Regions from separate parts of the Mesorhizobium sp. B2-5-3 genome, predicted to be linked through region 3. Evidence: predicted binding sites of a transcription regulator. Region 3 holds the regulator's gene; each other region holds the start of a gene.

Region 1 (5,613 bases), on a different contig from region 3:
CAGCTTGGCGAACTGCAACGCGAACAGCGAGACGCCGCCCGAGCCTATGACTAGAACCCATTGGCCGGGCTTGGGAATCTCCGCCCCGGTCAGTGCGTTCCAGGCTGTCAGGCCGGCGCAGCTCAGCGTTGCCGCCTCGCGCCAGTCGAGATGCTCGGGAACTCGCACCGTCCATTGCTCGTCAAGCACGGCGTACTCGCCGAGCATGCCATCCAGCGTGCAGCCGAGCTGGTCGATCAGTCCGGCATTGATGCGGCCATCGATCCAGCGGGCGAAATAGCTGCCGGTGACACGGTCGCCGACGGCAAAGCGTGTGACATCATCGCCGATGGCGACGACCTCGCCGGCGCCGTCGCTGAGCGGAACGATCCCGCGGCGCGGTGTCAGGGGGTAGGTGCCATTGAGGATCATCGTATCGCGTCGGTTGAGCGAGGTGGCGCGCACCCGCACCACGATCTCCTGGGGACTTGGCTCCGGTCGCACCTCTTCCCGCATCACCAGACATTCGGTTCCGCCCAAACCCTCAAGACGATAGCTGCGCATTTCGGCTCTCGATTATATAGACTGATCTACATATTATGTAGACCAGTTGTCATATTTCTGGCAAGGCTTATAAGGATCTCTCCTGACAGAGGTTGACATGGCGAACGATACGAGAGCCCGCATACTCGAAACGACCGGATTGCTGCTCAGGCGGCGCGGCTATCACGGCACTTCGCTCAATGACATACTGAGCGCCAGCGGCGCCCCGCGCGGCTCGCTCTATTTCCACTTTCCCGGTGGCAAGGATCAGCTGGTCGTCGAAGTGACGCGCGCCAGCGTGGCCGAGGTGACTGAGAGGCTTGGCGCCGAGCTGGCGGCGGAAAGCGATCCGGCGGTTGCCGTTCACCACATTTACCAGTCGGTCGCTCGCATGCTGGAGGACAACGAATTCTCGCTCGGCTGCCCGATCGCGCCGGTCGTGCTCGATGCGCCGAACGACGTGCCGGACTTGGAGGAAATCTGCCGCTCCGCTTTCGAGCAGTGGATCGGCCTGCTGCGCCAGGCGTTTGTCAGGGCAGGGGTGGTCGAGCGCCGCGCACGGGCGCTGGCGCTGTTGGTCGAGTCCTCGCTGGAAGGCCTGATGGTGATTGCCCGCGCCACCCGCGATCGCTCATCGATCAACGTCGTGGCCGATGAGGTGGCTACCCTGATCGAGCAGGCAGTCCTCGCCGGCAAGGCGACGCGGCAAGCGGAGAGCACTGCTGTCTGACGCTGGTTCCAACCGACTACGCTGAAGCAAGGCCTGAATGTGCAAAGAAAAGGGCGGCATCGCTGCCGCCCTTTCCACATGCATAAAGCAGATGGCTGGATTAGAAGTCCATGCCGCCCATACCGCCCATGCCGCCGCCGCCCATGCCGCCAGGCATGCCGCCGCCAGCCGACTCCTTCTTCGGAGCCTCCGCGATCATGGCTTCGGTGGTGACCAGCAGGCCGGCGACCGAGGCCGCGTCCTGGAGAGCCGTACGCACGACCTTGACCGGATCGACGATACCCATGGCGATCATGTCGCCATATTCGCCGGTCTGGGCGTTGTAGCCGAAGGTCGCGCCCTTGTTCTCGAGGATCTTGCCAGCAACGATCGATGCTTCCGCACCGGCGTTGGCAGCGATCTGACGGGCCGGAGCCTGCAGCGCGCGGCGCACGATGTTGATGCCGGCGGCCTGGTCGGAGTTGACGCCGGTGGCCTTGAGGTTGCCCGAAGCGCGCAGCAGGGCCACGCCACCGCCGGCAACGATGCCTTCTTCCACGGCCGCGCGGGTCGCGTTGAGGGCGTCATCGACGCGGTCCTTCTTTTCCTTCACTTCCACTTCGGTCGCACCGCCGACGCGGATCACGGCAACACCGCCGGCGAGCTTGGCCAGGCGTTCCTGCAGCTTCTCCTTGTCGTAGTCCGAGGTGGTCTCCTCGATCTGCTGCTTGATCTGGGCAACGCGGCCCTGGATCTCGGCCTTCTTGCCGGCGCCGTCGACGATGGTGGTGTTCTCCTTCGAGATCGACACCTTCTTGGCGCGGCCGAGCATGTTGAGGCCGACATTCTCGAGCTTGATGCCGAGGTCTTCGGAGATGACCTGGCCACCGGTGAGGATGGCGATGTCTTCCAGCATGGCCTTGCGGCGGTCACCGAAGCCCGGAGCCTTGACGGCGGCGATCTTCAGGCCACCGCGCAGCTTGTTGACGACCAGCGTGGCCAGGGCCTCGCCTTCGACGTCTTCCGAGATGATGAGCAGCGGCTTGGAGGTCTGCACGACCGCTTCCAGGACCGGCAGCATGGCCTGCAGGTTGGAGAGCTTCTTCTCGTGGAGCAGGATGTAGGCGTCCTCGAGATCGGCAACCATCTTATCGGGGTTGGTGACGAAGTAGGGCGAGAGATAGCCGCGGTCGAACTGCATGCCTTCGACGACTTCCAGCTCGGTCTCGGCGGTCTTGGCTTCCTCGACGGTGATGACGCCTTCGTTGCCGACCTTCTGCATCGCTTCCGCGATCATCTTGCCGACCGACTCGTCGCCATTGGCCGAGATGGTGCCGACCTGGGCGACTTCCTCGGAGGTCTTGATCTTCTTGGCGGCCTTGCCGAGAGCTGCGACCACTTCGGTCACGGCCAGGTCGATGCCGCGCTTCAGGTCCATCGGGTTCATGCCGGCGGCAACCGCCTTGTGGCCTTCCTGGACGATCGATTGCGCCAGAACGGTCGCGGTCGTGGTGCCGTCGCCGGCGATGTCGTTGGTCTTCGAAGCGACTTCGCGGACCATCTGCGCGCCCATGTTCTCGAACTTGTCCTCAAGTTCGATTTCCTTGGCGACGGTGACGCCGTCCTTGGTGATGCGCGGTGCGCCGAACGACTTGTCGATGACGACGTTGCGGCCCTTGGGGCCGAGCGTGACCTTCACCGCGTCGGCGAGGATGTTGACGCCGCGCAGCATGCGCTCACGGGCGTCGCGGGAGAATTTTACGTCTTTGGCAGCCATGTTCAACTCCTGGCAGGGGCTCGGATCGAGCCCGAAGATTTAAGATTCAGTTGATGGGAAGGCCGATATTCAGCCGATGATGCCCATAATGTCGGATTCCTTCATGATCAGAAGGTCTTCGCCATTGAGCTTGACTTCGGTGCCCGACCACTTGCCGAACAGGATGCGGTCGCCAGCCTTGACGTCCAGGGGCACGAGCTTGCCAGCTTCGTCGCGGGCGCCGGAGCCGACGGCGATGATCTCGCCTTCCTGCGGCTTTTCCTTCGCCGTGTCGGGGATGATGATCCCGCCGGCGGTCTTGGATTCGGATTCGACCCGGCGTACGACCACGCGGTCATGAAGCGGGCGGAACTTCGACTTTGCCATGTTTTCTTCCTCGATGAGAACGGTGAGAAACAGTTCCTCCGTCCGGCGAAGCCGGACAATCTACAAAGCCCGGCGGTACCGGACCTGTGGTTAGCACTCACCCAGGGCGAGTGCTAACGTGGCGGTGAAATAGGCTGCTGGCTGGCGAGAGTCAAGGCGCGCGCGAGCGGGCAGCGGCGCGAAATTTTGTTTTCCGCGAAAGCCCGCTCGCAGAACGTGCCAGTTGCCGCTGGCCTTTCATGCGAAATGCGCCGGTTCCTCCCGCAATCGACGGCGAAACAAGGCGCGGAGGGGTGCTCCGCCGCTACCGGTCAGAGATCCTGCCGCCCGATACTTCGATACGCAAGACGTGTCGATGTCACGGGAGAGGGGCGCGAAAGCCGCCGCCGAAAACTACAGAAACAATCTCAGCTGCGTATGGATGATGGACCTGTAGTCGTCGATCGTGCGGCGGCCTTCCTTCTCGTCCTGCGTCAGCGCTAGCCGCACGACGCCGCCGGCAAGCTGGAAGATCAGGAACACCACGCGCGCGAAGTCTTCGCGCCGGTCGGGCCGCAGCATCGGAGCGACGTGGTCGCAGAACATCTTGGCCTGGTGCCTTGTCTCAGCAATGTCGAGGTTCTGCAGCGCCTTGTCAGCCTGTATCGCGTTCTGCAGATCCTGGATGGCCGGGTCGTCGGCCACGCGCCGGTAATAGTCCTCGATCATGCGGTCCGCGGCAGCCGTCACGTCCTCAAGCCCACTTATTTCGGCGATGATCTCGCCGAAGCGTGCGCGGCTTTCCTCCGAGAAGCGCTCATAGAGCATCGCCAGGATCGCCGATTTGTTGGGGAAATAATGGTAGACGGTGGCGATCGGTCCGCCCGCCAGTGCGCCCACTTCCTTCATCGTCACCGCGTCGATGCCTTTTTCGCCGATCAGCCGCATGGTCGTCGAAAGGATCGCGTCGATGCGTTCGCGGCTCCGCTCCTGCTTGGGCCTGCGCCTCGGCGCCGTCGCCATCCGGCTTGCTTCCGCCATGCGCCCAATCTCTCGCGAGAGCTTCAAAATTCCCGGTTGACAAGAAACATGATCAAGTATCAGTTTCGTAATGCTGACAAGTTGTCAGCTTTTTTATCGCACTGCAAGGACGTTGGGAGGCGCCTCGTGACTGCGACGCAAGCCGTACAAGCGGAAAATGGCGATTGGCTGGTCGGCAACCCGACCGGCGTCGAGCTCGGCTCCGCATTATGGATCGGCTCGGTCGGGCTGCTGATCCTCGGGCTTCAGCCCGTGCTGCTTGGCGCGCTCTACACCGAGGGCCATGTCAGCGGCGATGAACTGGCGCTGGTCGCCACGGCGGAGATGATCGCAATCGCCATCGGTTCAGCCGTGGTGGCGATGCTGCTTTCCGCGCGCAACATGCGCTGGAAAAGCGCCGTCCTTTTGATCCTGCTGGCCCTGGCGAATGTATGGACCGCCCATGCCGCAAGCGCCAATGCGCTGATCGCCGCCCGCGCCATCGCCGGGCTGGCTGAGGGCGGCCTGGTCGCGATCGCCACTGAACTGATCGCCCGTTCGCGCCGGGCGGAGCGCATCGGCGGCTATTTCGTGACGCTGCAGACCCTGGCGCAATGTGCGCTCGCTCTGCTTTTGGCACTCTATGTCATTCCCGAGGCGGGGTCGTCCGGCGGCTTCATCGTGCTTGCCGTCGTCTGCGTCGTCTCGCTGGCGGCCGCTTTCACCGTACCCGGTGACTACGCCGACCTGCCGAAAGGGGAGAACCTGGCCAATGTGCTGACGGTTCCGTCGATCACCGCGCTATTGTCGGTCTTCTGCTACTTCATGTTCTTCGGCGCGATCTGGGCCTTCCTGGAACCGCTCGGTGCGCAATATGGGATTGATAGCTGGACCGTCGGTCTGATCGTCTCGGCCAGCCTGGCGACGCAGGTCCTGGGCGCGATGACGGCGACCGTGTTCGAGGCGCGCATCGATTACCGCATTGCCATTACGGCCATCGGTGCCGTCGCGCTGGTCTCCTCCCTTGTTCTTGCCAGCGCACCTGGCCTGACGACATTCTGGATCGCCGCCTTGGTCATGGGCTTCATCCTGTTGTTCATCGTACCCTATCAGATCCGGCTGGCGATCACGGCCGACGAGACGCGTACCGCCGTGCTGCTGGTGCCGGCCGCACAGCTCTTCGGCTTGGCGATCGGGCCGGTGGCGGCGTCGCTGCTCATCAATGGCAAGGATTTCCGGC
Region 2 (5,613 bases), on a different contig from region 3:
CGTCAAGGCCAGCCTGGCAATCAAAGTCCTCATATTCTCCTCCTCCACGTTTTGGCCGCGATGCGCGGCTTGCCGCCGATTGCGGCGTTTGGTTCTTCAGCCGTCCGGCAGGCGGCCGCAGGACTGACGCACCACCAGCCGGCACGGCAGTTTCCGGATGCCTGGCGCGGCGGGCTTGCCGCCGACCAGGGAAAGCAAGGTCAGCCCCGCTTCGCGGCCGAGCGCAGCCAGGTTCATGTCGACCGAGGTCAGCGGCGGGCGCGTCGCTTCGGCCACGATCTCCCAATTGTCGAAACCGATGACGCCGACATCGCCGGGCACGTCGAGACCGCGCTCGCGCAAGGCATCGATGACGCCGCGCGCGATCTGGTCGTTGCCGCAGAAGACGGCGTCCGGCCTTTCGCTTGCGCCGTCGGCCGCGCCGTCGAACAGCCTCGCCACGGCTTCGTGTCCCCAGGCCTCCGACCACGAGCCGAGCAGCGGCTCGGTGACCGACAGGCCGTTCTCGGTCAGAACATCGCGATAGGCCTGCGCCCTGGCGTGCACCACGGCAAAGCTCGCCGGTCCCGAGACATGGGCGATGCGCCTGCGGCCGAGCCGACAGAAATGCTCCACTGCCAGCCGCGCGCCGCCAGCGTCGTCGGAGACGAAGGCGACGGCGTCGGGATCGGGCTGGGTGAAGGCATAGATCACCGGAATGCGCAGATTGGACAGGTCGACCGGCAGATGACGGTCGATGCGCTTGCCGGTGGCGATGATGCCGTCGACGCGCTTGTCGAGCATGGCCTCGACATGGAGCTGGCCGAGACGCGGATCCTCCTCGACATTGCACAGGAACACCGAGACGCCGGCGTCGACCAGCGCGTCGGAAATGCCCGACATCAGCGGCAGCGAGAAGCGGCCATAGGTATCGTTGGTGAGCAGGCCGACGGTGAAGGAGCGTCGCCGCAGCAGGCTCTGCGCCAGGCTGTTGGGCCGGAAGCCGAGGCGCTGCGCGGTCTCGCGAATGCGCTCGCGGGTCTCGGCGGTCATGCGGCCCTGGTCGTTGAGCGCCTTCGAGGCGGTGGCGACGCTGACGCCAGCCTCGGCCGCCACGTCACGCAAGGTGACGGGCTTGGGAAAGGCTGGCTGATCGTCCAATGCCATTGCGGCGAAAATCCCGATTGGGAAAAGGTTTTCTCTTACAGGCCGGAATGACCCGGCCAAATGGCCGAGCCCGCTCGGAAATGTTTGGAAAAACCTTTTCTCAACCCAAGCTAGGCCAGATACAGAGGCTGTTCAAGAGGAAAAGTGGCTGGTCCTCCGGTGGTGCGAAGTGGCCGCCGGAGGGCGGGCTCACGGGCTCGGCGCCCGGCGAGTTCATCAGGCGAATTCCTGATCGGCAGCCGTCAGTGCTGCCCACGGCGCGAGCCGGCCAAAGCAGCAATCGGCGACATGTCTACAAACGACTCTTCGGTCTTAACGCTTGCGCAAATATTATCGGTTAGTTCGCTAGTCATGGCCTCGTGGCGGAGCGGCTACGCTGGAGACGGCAAATCTCTGAAGCCTCGGTTCGATCCCGAGGCGAGGCCTCCAAAAAATCATATGACGTAGAGCCTGCGTCGGACCATCAAGGGCGATGGGTCTTGCCAGCTTGCATTTGCGGCCTGGGCCGGACAGGTCCTCGTCTTCGTTGTGACGCTGACGCGCCGGCAAGAAGACTGCTACCCAGCCGACTTGCGCGCTTTCAGCATCTGACGATCGGGGTCACGTGGCATGCGGCCGGCGTTAAAGCAGCCTATTTGCATTTGGCATGCAGGGCACTCGCCAAAAGAGTGCTATGGAAGGGCAAGAGCTTGCCCGCTCCGACTTTCCCCGACATTCGAGGCCATTTTCGTGCGTGAACCGTCGCTGTTGCCCGTCTTTGGAAAATTTGGCGCCAAGGGACCCCGTGTCGTCGCGGTGGAACCGGTCCCGTCGGCAGGTATCGCCCCGCGGCTGCGGGACGCTCTGGCCGCCCATGGCGGCATGGTGCTGAAGCTGTCGGTCGTCGCCTGGACGATATCGGTCCTGGGCATGGTCTTCTTCATGTTGCAGGGCTGAGGCAAATGGCCAACCGCTACGCACTGCGCATGGACTTGCCCCAAAGCTGGGCCATCATCGACGTCTTCACCGGCCAGCCCGTCGTCGTCAGGCAAAGGGCGATGGTCGGCATGAGCCCGCGCGACGCCAACGCCATGGTCGATCAGATGAATGTCCGGGACGTCAAGCGCCGGGAGAAGGCGGAGCGTAAATCCTGATCCAGCGCCGTCCGCCTGTCGTCTCAGCGGAAGTCGTCGGCCGTCAGCACATACATGCTCTTGCGCGTGCGGTCATAGGCCTTTGACGCTACATCGCGGATAACACTGCTCTCGGTGTCGAAGGTGGCGAGATACCCGGCTTCATTGGCTGCCGTCGCCGGCTGCATCCTCGTCATGGCATCGGCGGCGACCGAGAAGGAAATCTGGAACATGCCGTCATAGCCGACGAAACGGATGCGCTTGCCGGCCTCGTCGTAGCTGCGGCTGCGGTTGGGGAAGGTCAGGCTCATGATTTTGCCTCCGTCGTTTTCTTCACCGCGCGTTTCTTCTTCGGCGTCGGGTTCAGGGCCTCGGCCACGCGGTCGGCTTCTTCCTTGGCCAGCCGCAATTGCCTCAGCCTTGCCGTCTTGATCTCCCTGGCCCTCGCTTCGGACATATATTCGGCTGTTGCCTTGTTGCGCTCCGCCGTCTTCTTCTGCTTGTCGACAAAGCGCGCTTCAGCTTTTTCCATGATCGTCTGGTTGCCGTCGGCCATCGAGGAAATCTCCCTTGCGTCTGAAATCGTGAAAATGAACTTGTCCGATAAATAGGTACTCTGCCGGGAAAATTCAAATTTTTGAAATATTTGGTCGTTTTTCCGACCCAATGAAACCGGGCGCCGAAATAATACTATGGTTATTCAATATCCGCTCGGAATAAATTTTGGCACTCCTATCTATCGAGTGCCAAAGAGCCTATAGAAGGGGGCGGCCGCCTATGCCGGCCCCAGAAAGAAGTTCTCATGAAATTTCGGCCACTCCACGACCGCGTCGTCATCCGGCGCGCCGAAGGCGATATCAAATCCAAGGGCGGCATCATCATTCCCGACAATGCCAAGGAAAAGCCGCAGGAAGGCGAAGTGATCGCGGTTGGTCCCGGCGCCCGCGACGAAAACGGCGCACTTGTTCCGCTCGACGTCAAGGCCGGCGACTTGATCCTGTTCGGCAAATGGTCGGGCACGGAGGTCAAGATCGACGGCGAGGATCTTCTGATCATGAAGGAAGCCGACATCATGGGCGTTATCGAAAAGAGCATCGAAGCCAAGAAGGCCGCCTGAAGCGCCGCGCCTCTGCGCGGTGACGGCTCCACTCCAAATGCGAACTGGATAAAATCATGTCTGCCAAGGAAATCAAATTCTCCACCGATGCGCGCGACCGTATGCTGCGCGGCGTCGAGATCCTCACCAATGCGGTCAAGGTCACGCTCGGCCCCAAGGGCCGCAACGTCATCATCGACAAGGCCTATGGCGCGCCGCGCATCACCAAGGACGGCGTCACCGTCGCCAAGGAAATCGAGCTTGCCGACAAGTTCGAGAACATGGGCGCGCAGATGGTGCGCGAAGTGGCCTCGAAGACCAACGACCTCGCCGGCGACGGCACCACCACTGCCACGGTGCTGGCCGCCTCGATCCTGCGCGAAGGCGCCAAGCTGGTGGCCGCCGGCATGAACCCGATGGACCTCAAGCGCGGCATCGACCAGGCCGTCGCGGCCGTCGTCGTGGAAATCAAGGCGAAGGCCAAGAAGGTCAAATCGTCGGCCGAGATCGCGCAGGTCGGCACAATCGCCGCCAATGGCGATGCCAGCGTCGGCGAGATGATCGCCAAGGCGATGGACAAGGTCGGAAATGACGGCGTCATCACCGTCGAGGAAGCCAAGACCGCGAACACCGAACTCGACGTCGTCGAAGGCATGCAGTTCGACCGCGGCTATCTCTCGCCTTATTTCGTCACCAATGCCGACAAGATGCGCGCGGAGCTGGAAGACCCCTATATTCTCATCCACGAGAAGAAGCTCGGCAATCTGCAGGCAATGCTGCCGATCCTCGAAGCGGTGGTGCAGAGCGGCAGGCCGCTGCTGATCATCTCCGAGGACGTCGAAGGCGAGGCTCTGGCGACGCTGGTCGTCAACAAGCTGCGCGGCGGCCTCAAGGTCGCGGCCGTCAAGGCGCCGGGCTTCGGCGACCGCCGCAAGGCGATGCTGGAAGACATCGCGGTGCTCACATCCGGCCAGATGATCTCCGAGGATCTCGGCATCAAGCTGGAGAACGTCACCATCGAGATGCTCGGTCGCGCCAAGCGCGTGCTGATCGAAAAGGACACCACCACGATCATCGACGGCGCCGGCACCAAGGCGACCATCCAGGCGCGCGTCGCCCAGATCAAGGGCCAGATCGAGGAAACCACCTCCGACTATGACAAGGAGAAGCTGCAGGAGCGGCTGGCCAAGCTCTCCGGCGGCGTTGCCGTCATCCGCGTCGGCGGCGCCACCGAGTCGGAAGTCAAGGAAAAGAAGGATCGCATCGACGACGCGCTGAACGCCACGCGCGCGGCGGTCGAGGAAGGCATCGTGCCAGGCGGCGGCGTGGCTCTGCTGCGTGCCAGGACGGCGCTTGCCGGCCTGGGCGGCGCCAACGCCGATGTCACCGCCGGCATCTCGATCGTGCTCAGGGCACTCGAAGCGCCGCTCCGCCAGATCGCCGAGAATTCGGGCGTTGAAGGCTCTGTTGTCGTCGGCAAGCTCTCCGACAGCAAGGACCACAACCAGGGTTTCGATGCCCAGAACGAGGCGTATGTCGACATGATCAAGGCGGGCATCGTCGATCCGGCGAAAGTGGTGCGCACCGCGTTGCAAGATGCCGGCTCGATCGCCGCGCTTTTGATCACCGCCGAAGCGATGATCTCGGACATTCCGGCCAAGGATGCCGCGCCTGCGGGCAGCGGTGGCGGCATGGGCGGCTACTAGGATTCGACCGGCTCGCGAAGATGGTTTCATAAAAGCCGTCTTTCAGGCCTGATCCGTATCTCGCCGAACCGGCCTTTGCCGCAGGCGAGACGACTATCGCCGGGGGATTCTCCCCCGGCGCGCAGGCCTCTGGCCCAGGAGATCGATCCATGATCGTGTTCGTGCAGAAGCCACAGACGGTCGTCACGACCGAAACGACAGAGGAAAGCCGCTTCGACCGCATCCGCAGGATTGCCGCCGACAAGCACAAGAAATCCGAGCCCGATCCGGCAACGCCACAAAAGGGCGAACCCAAGCGTCCGATGTAATAGCGGCGCCGCCGCCGCTACATTCCGCTCAACCTCAGCACCACATCGCGCGTCAGCGGCGCAAGTTCGACGGAATTGGTCGAGCCGGGCTCCAGCCAGATGATCTCCTCGATCTCGGCGGCGGCTATCGGCTGGCCGTCGATGGAGAGCGCGAACAATTCCGCCTCGACCGTGCTGTCCGGCTCGTTGGCGGCCGTGGCCGAGAACAGGCCGAGCCAGGAGGTGGTGGCGGGGTCGATCACCAA
Region 3 (5,613 bases):
GTTTCCGGCTTCATCAACGACGGCGTGCCGCCGCCGAGAAAGATGCTGGTCACCTCGCGTGGGCCGGTGCGCTGGCGCATCGTCGCCAGTTCCGCCTCGAAGGCGGCGGCAAAGCGCTCCTGGTCGACCGGCTGGTGGCGGACATGGCTGTTGAAGTCGCAATAGGGGCATTTGGCCGCGCAGAACGGCCAATGCACATAGACGCCGAAACCGGGGCTGCGGTCGAGCGGCATGGTGGCGCCGGGCCTGATCATGCCGAGCCTAACCGGGCCAGACCCAATCGGGCTTGGGCGAATTTCTGGAAGGCGCGGGCGCGGTGCGACAGCGCCGTAGCCTGGCCGGGTTTCCAGCCGTGTTTTTCCTCGGCACTCATCTCGCCGAAGGTCTTTTCGAAGCCGTCGGGCAGGAACACCGGGTCGTAGCCGAATCCGAGCTCGCCGCGCGGCGGCCAGACCAACGTACCTTCGGCCTCGCCGCGGTAATATTCTGCCTCGCCATCGGGAAAGGCGAGGCAGATGACGGCGACGAAGCGTCCCGTGCGCTGCGCGGGCGTGGCGGCGCCGACTTCCTGCAGCGCCACTTCGGTGCGCTGCATGGCGATGCCGAAATCCCTGCTGCCATCAGGCGTTTCGGCCCAGTTGGCGGTGTAGACGCCGGGCGCGCCGTCGAGCGCGTCAACGCACAGGCCCGAATCGTCCGACAGCGCCGGCAGGCCCGTCGCCTTGGCTGCGGCGAAGGCCTTGATATAGGCGTTCTCCTCGAAGGTTGTGCCGGTCTCCTCGGGTTCGGGCAAGCCATAGTCCTTCGCCGATTTCGCCTCGAATCCGAATGGCGCCATCAGATCGGCGAATTCGCGCAGCTTGCCTTCATTGTGGCTGGCGACGACGATCTTTTTTCCGTCGAGAGAATGCATCAAAGTCCCCAGATTCTCGGCTCGGCGAATTCGATCGAATTGCCGGAGGGATCGCGGATATAAAGCGAGCGGCCGCCTTGCGGCCATTCGAATTCGCTTTCGACAGCGATGTTCTCCGCCTTCAGATGGGATTTCCAGCGGCTGATTTCATCGGCGGTCGCCGCAAAGCAGAGATGGCCTTCGCCCGATGTGCCGTGTGGCGGCACTTTCAGCCTCGCGTCGGGCGCGGGCGGGACCTTGGTCGCCTCGGCGTTGAAGATCAGCAGCACGCCGGCTCCGCAACGGAAGAAGAGATGGCGGCCCTCGACCTTGCCGAGAGGAGTGAGGCCGAGGATGTCGGTGTAGAAGGCTTCGGCAGCGGCGAGGTCGGTGACGTAAAGAGCGGATTCAAGAATGGCAGAGGGGATCACGAGGCACCCCCCTCTGGCCTGCCGGCCATCTCCCCCGCAAGGGGGGAGATTGGCAGCGTGAGCGCCCGCTCATGGTATTCTATGCTGATTACTGGCGAAGCTCGAGACAACAGCCGATCTCCCCCCTTGCGGGGGAGATGCCCGGCAGGGCAGAGGGGGGTGCCCAGGCTCCGCATGAATAAACTACGCCACCGCCATCTGCTGCAAACTCACCAGCCTCTGGATGCCTTTCTTGGCCAGGCCCATCAGCTCGGCGAACTGCCCTTCCGAAAAGGGCTCGCCCTCGGCCGTGCCCTGGATCTCGACGATGCCGCCCTTGCCGGTCATGACGAAATTGGCGTCGGTGCCGGCCGAGGAATCCTCGAGATAGTCGAGGTCGATGACCGGCTGGCCGTCATGGATGCCGCAGGAAATCGCCGCGACATGGTCCTTCAGTACCTTGGCGACGCTCACCATCTGCCGCGCTTCCATCCAGCGCAGGCAATCGTAGAGCGCCACCCAGCCGCCGGTGATGGAGGCGGTGCGGGTGCCGCCATCGGCCTGGATGACGTCGCAGTCGACGGTGATCTGCTGCTCGCCCAGCGCCTGCAGGTCGACCACGGCGCGCAGCGAGCGGCCGATCAGCCGCTGGATCTCCAGCGTGCGCCCGCCCTGCTTGCCGGCGGAGGCCTCGCGGCGCATGCGCTCGCCGGTCGAGCGCGGCAGCATGCCGTATTCGGCCGTAACCCAGCCTTTTCCGGAATTGCGCATCCAGCCCGGCACCTTTTCTTCCAGGCTTGCCGTGCACAAGACATGCGTGTCGCCGAACTTCACCAGGCACGAGCCTTCGGCATGTTTGGAGACGCCGCGCTCGAAGGAGATGGCGCGCATTTCGTCGAACTGGCGTTTGGAGGGGCGCATTCGGCCTGCTTTCTTGTCAGCTTTTTTGAATCTTGGCCGGCTTTTAGACGCATGCGGGGCACGGCGTAAAGGAAAATGGACCGGCGGCCGCAAACGCGGCGGCACCGGGGCGATCGCGCAACGCGACACCGGGTGATCGCAAACGGCGACACCGGGTGATCGCAAGTGCGACACCGGCTGATCGCGCAACGCGACACCGGGTTGCGCGCAGCGCCGCGAAGTCTATATCCTTGAACCGGAGGTTATGGCCGAAATGACCAAGGCAGTCGATCCCGCTTCGCAGTCGCTCGCTCTTCACGCGCCGGCACTTCAGGCGCTCGACATGCGTTCGCGCGACATCTTCCGGCGTATCGTCGATTCCTATCTGAGGGACGGCGAGCCCGTGGGATCGCGCAGCCTGTCGCGCATCCTGCCGTCCTCGCTGTCGCCCGCCACCATCCGCAACGTGATGAGCGACCTCGAACATCTCGGCCTGATCTACGCGCCGCACATCTCGGCCGGCCGTCTGCCGACGCAGGCCGGCCTGCGCTTCTTCGTCGACGCCTTCATGGAACTGGGCGACCTCTCCGACGAGGAGCGGCGCAGCATCGAGGCGCAGGTGCGAGCCTCCGGCTCGGGCGCCACGCTGGAACACATGCTGACCGAGGCCAGCCAGATGCTGTCGGGCATGTCGCGCGGCGCCGGCCTGGTGCTGGCCGCCAAGAACGAGGTGGCGCTTAAGCACATCGAGTTCATCCAGCTCGAACCGACCAAGGCGCTGACCGTGATGGTGTCGCAGAACGGCGACGTCGAGAACCGGGTCATCGATCTGCCGGCCGGCATCACCGTCTCGCAATTGCACGAGGCCTCGAATTTCCTCAACGCCCATATTCGCGGCCGTACGCTGGCCGAGGCGCGGGCGGAGGTCGAGCGTATCAAGGAAGAGACAAGGGCAGCGCTCGACACGCTGTCGCAGGACCTGGTGGAGAAAGGGCTGGCGGTGTGGGCCGGCGCGGAAAGCGGCCTGCCGGCGCGCCTGATCGTGCGCGGCCGCGCCAATCTGCTCGAAAACGTCACCGCCCAGGCCGACATCGAACTCCTGCGCCACCTGTTCGAGGACATGGAGACGCAGGACGGGCTGATCCAGCTGCTCGACCTCGCCGAGGCGGGACCGGGCGTGCGCATCTTCATCGGCTCGGAAAATAAGCTTTTCTCGCTCTCCGGCTCGTCGCTGGTCGTGGCACCCTACCGCGACAAGGACGCCCGCGTCGTCGGCGCGCTCGGCGTCATCGGCCCGACCCGGCTCAACTATGCCCGCATTGTCCCGATGGTCGACTATACGGCGCAGCTGATATCGCGCATGCTGCGCTGAGAGCTGGGATCGATCCAGACGGCCGAGGAGAGAAAAGATGGCGCTGGAATCGTTCAAGGCCCAGATCAGCCTGCTGCTGGAGGAGATGGTCAACCAGCCTGAGGATGTGCGCGAAGTGCAGGAGCAATTGCGCGAGAAGCTGCGCGAAATCCGCGCCATGGGCATGCCGCTGCCGGCCGATCTCGTCGAACTGGAAAAGAACCTCGACGCCGATCTCGATCTCGACGCGGATAGCTGACCCGAATTCCTTCAACTCCCCGTGTCGTCCGGAACGACTGCCGAGCCCGCCCGTTCCCTTGATGCATGTGACTTCGGTCTTGGGACAACGACATGCATGAAGAAGCGAGAAGCTGGAGACTGGGATGATCCGACTTGCCGGCGCCGTGGTAATCGCTGCTGCCTTGCTCTTCGCCGCGACGGCATTGGCTCAGCAGGAAGAGCCGGTGCTGAAGGGCGCGGCCGCATTCGGTGACTGGCGGGCCGATGCGCCGGGCGTGCGCCGGTTGATCAGCCCGCAAGACCAGCCCAGGCCCTATGTCACCAGATCCGCCTCGAACGGCGCCGGTCCGGTGCAAAGGCCGCAAGGCGCCGAGCCGCGGCTGCCGGCGGGCTTTTCGGCGGAACTGATCGCTTCGGGCATCGACAATCCGCGCGTCGTGCGCGTCGCGCCCAATGGCGACCTGTTCGTCGCCGACAGCGAGGCCAACCAGATCCGCGTCTACCGTCTCGGCGAGGGCAGCGCGAAACCTGTCAGGGACGGCATCTTCGCCCGCAATCTCAACCAGCCCTACGGCATCGCCTTCTACCCGCCTGGGGACAACCCGCAATGGGTCTATGTCGCCAACAGCGACAGCATCGTGCGCTTTCCCTACCGCGATGGCGACCTGGAGGCCTCCGGCGAGCCGGAAACCATCGTCCGCGATATTCCGGCCACTCATCACTGGACCCGCGACATCGCCTTCTCGCCGGACGGCAAGACGCTGTATCTCTCGGTCGGCTCCGGCTCGAACGCCGCCCAGGACATGGCAAGGAAACCGCGGGGCGGGCTCGACGCCTGGGCCAGGTCGAAGCCGCTCGGCGCCACCTGGGGCGCGGAGGAAGGCCGCGCCGACGTCAGGGCTTTCGACCCGGACGGTAGGAATGGGCGCATCGTCGCCACCGGCCTGCGCAACTGTTCGGGCATGGCCATCCAGCCGGCGGCGGGCGCGCTGTGGTGCGTGGTCAACGAGCGCGACGCGCTCGGCGACAACGTGCCGTTCGAATATGCGACCGAAGTGAAGGAAGGCGCCTTCTACGGCTGGCCCTGGTACTATATCGGCGACAATGAGGATCCGCGCCACAAGGGCGCGCGTCCCGACCTTGCCGGCAAGGTCACCGTCCCCGACATTCTGATGCAGGCGCATTCGGCGCCGCTCAACATCGCCTTCTACGACGGCAGGAATGTCCGCGCAGGATCCGGTTTTCCGGCCGAATACAGGGGCGACGCCTTCGTCGCCCTGCACGGTTCGTGGAATCGCGGCAACAGGACTGGCTACAAGGTGGTGCGGCTCAAGTTCAAGGACGGCAAGCCGACCGGCGAATATGAGGATTTCATGACCGGCTTCGTCACCTCCGGCGGCGAGGTCTGGGGCCGGCCGGTCGGCGTGGCGGTGGCGAGCGACGGCGCGCTGATCGTCACCGAGGACGGCAACGGCACCATCTGGCGCGTGACCTACGGCGACGGCCGGTCCTGATCCGCTGGGAGGCCTCGAGCACGGGGCATGCCTGGTGCAACCAAATCCGGCTCCAGGCAATTCCCGCCCGCGAAACTCTGTGCGACAAGGCGCCGTCCCAGCAGTTTCGCGGACGCAAGGCTCGATCCATGACCCTCACCGGCTTTCTCGCCTACAGCGCCGCCCTCGGCTTGGCCGCGGCCATTCCCGGCCCCGGCATCACCGCGCTTGTGGCGCGCGCGCTCGGTTCCGGCTTCCGCTCGTCGCTGGCCATGTCCTTCGGCCTGATGCTCGGCGACCTCCTTTATCTCACCGCCGTGGTGCTTG

Evidence for each region. The regulator HrcA, encoded in region 3, represses chaperone genes, less so after heat shock. The targets are predictions, from matches to a motif close to GTTAGCACTCNCNNNNNGNGAGTGCTAAC.
Region 1: a site for HrcA is predicted at 3,464-3,492, ahead of groES (co-chaperone GroES). Genes of this name have one in related genera too.
Region 2: a site for HrcA is predicted at 2,981-3,009, ahead of FJ867_RS16695 (co-chaperone GroES). Genes of this name have one in related genera too.

What each region holds. Positions count from the first base shown of each region.
Region 1 covers NZ_VFUS01000003.1:29,797-35,409, forward strand. The annotation lists gene FJ867_RS07550 (NAD(P)-dependent alcohol dehydrogenase) at 1-543, opposite strand, end outside; gene FJ867_RS07555 (TetR/AcrR family transcriptional regulator) at 641-1,252, shown strand; gene groL (chaperonin GroEL) at 1,353-3,008, opposite strand; gene groES (co-chaperone GroES) at 3,078-3,374, opposite strand; gene FJ867_RS07570 (TetR/AcrR family transcriptional regulator) at 3,768-4,394, opposite strand; gene FJ867_RS07575 (MFS transporter) at 4,521-5,613, shown strand, end outside.
Region 2 covers NZ_VFUS01000006.1:300,640-306,252, reverse strand. The annotation lists gene FJ867_RS16725 (sugar ABC transporter substrate-binding protein) at 1-33, opposite strand, end outside; gene FJ867_RS16720 (LacI family DNA-binding transcriptional regulator) at 97-1,146, opposite strand; gene FJ867_RS16715 (hypothetical protein) at 1,876-2,082, shown strand; gene FJ867_RS16710 (hypothetical protein) at 2,088-2,279, shown strand; gene FJ867_RS16705 (DUF1488 domain-containing protein) at 2,303-2,569, opposite strand; gene FJ867_RS16700 (hypothetical protein) at 2,566-2,814, opposite strand; gene FJ867_RS16695 (co-chaperone GroES) at 3,061-3,375, shown strand; gene groL (chaperonin GroEL) at 3,432-5,060, shown strand; gene FJ867_RS28780 (hypothetical protein) at 5,210-5,368, shown strand; gene FJ867_RS16685 (NUDIX domain-containing protein) at 5,386-5,613, opposite strand, start outside.
Region 3 covers NZ_VFUS01000001.1:605,451-611,063, forward strand. The annotation lists gene hemW (radical SAM family heme chaperone HemW) at 1-254, opposite strand, end outside; gene rdgB (RdgB/HAM1 family non-canonical purine NTP pyrophosphatase) at 251-913, opposite strand; gene FJ867_RS03195 (VOC family protein) at 913-1,323, opposite strand; gene rph (ribonuclease PH) at 1,507-2,223, opposite strand; gene hrcA (heat-inducible transcriptional repressor HrcA) at 2,477-3,574, shown strand; gene FJ867_RS03215 (hypothetical protein) at 3,612-3,812, shown strand; gene FJ867_RS03220 (sorbosone dehydrogenase family protein) at 3,937-5,307, shown strand; gene FJ867_RS03225 (LysE family translocator) at 5,436-5,613, shown strand, end outside.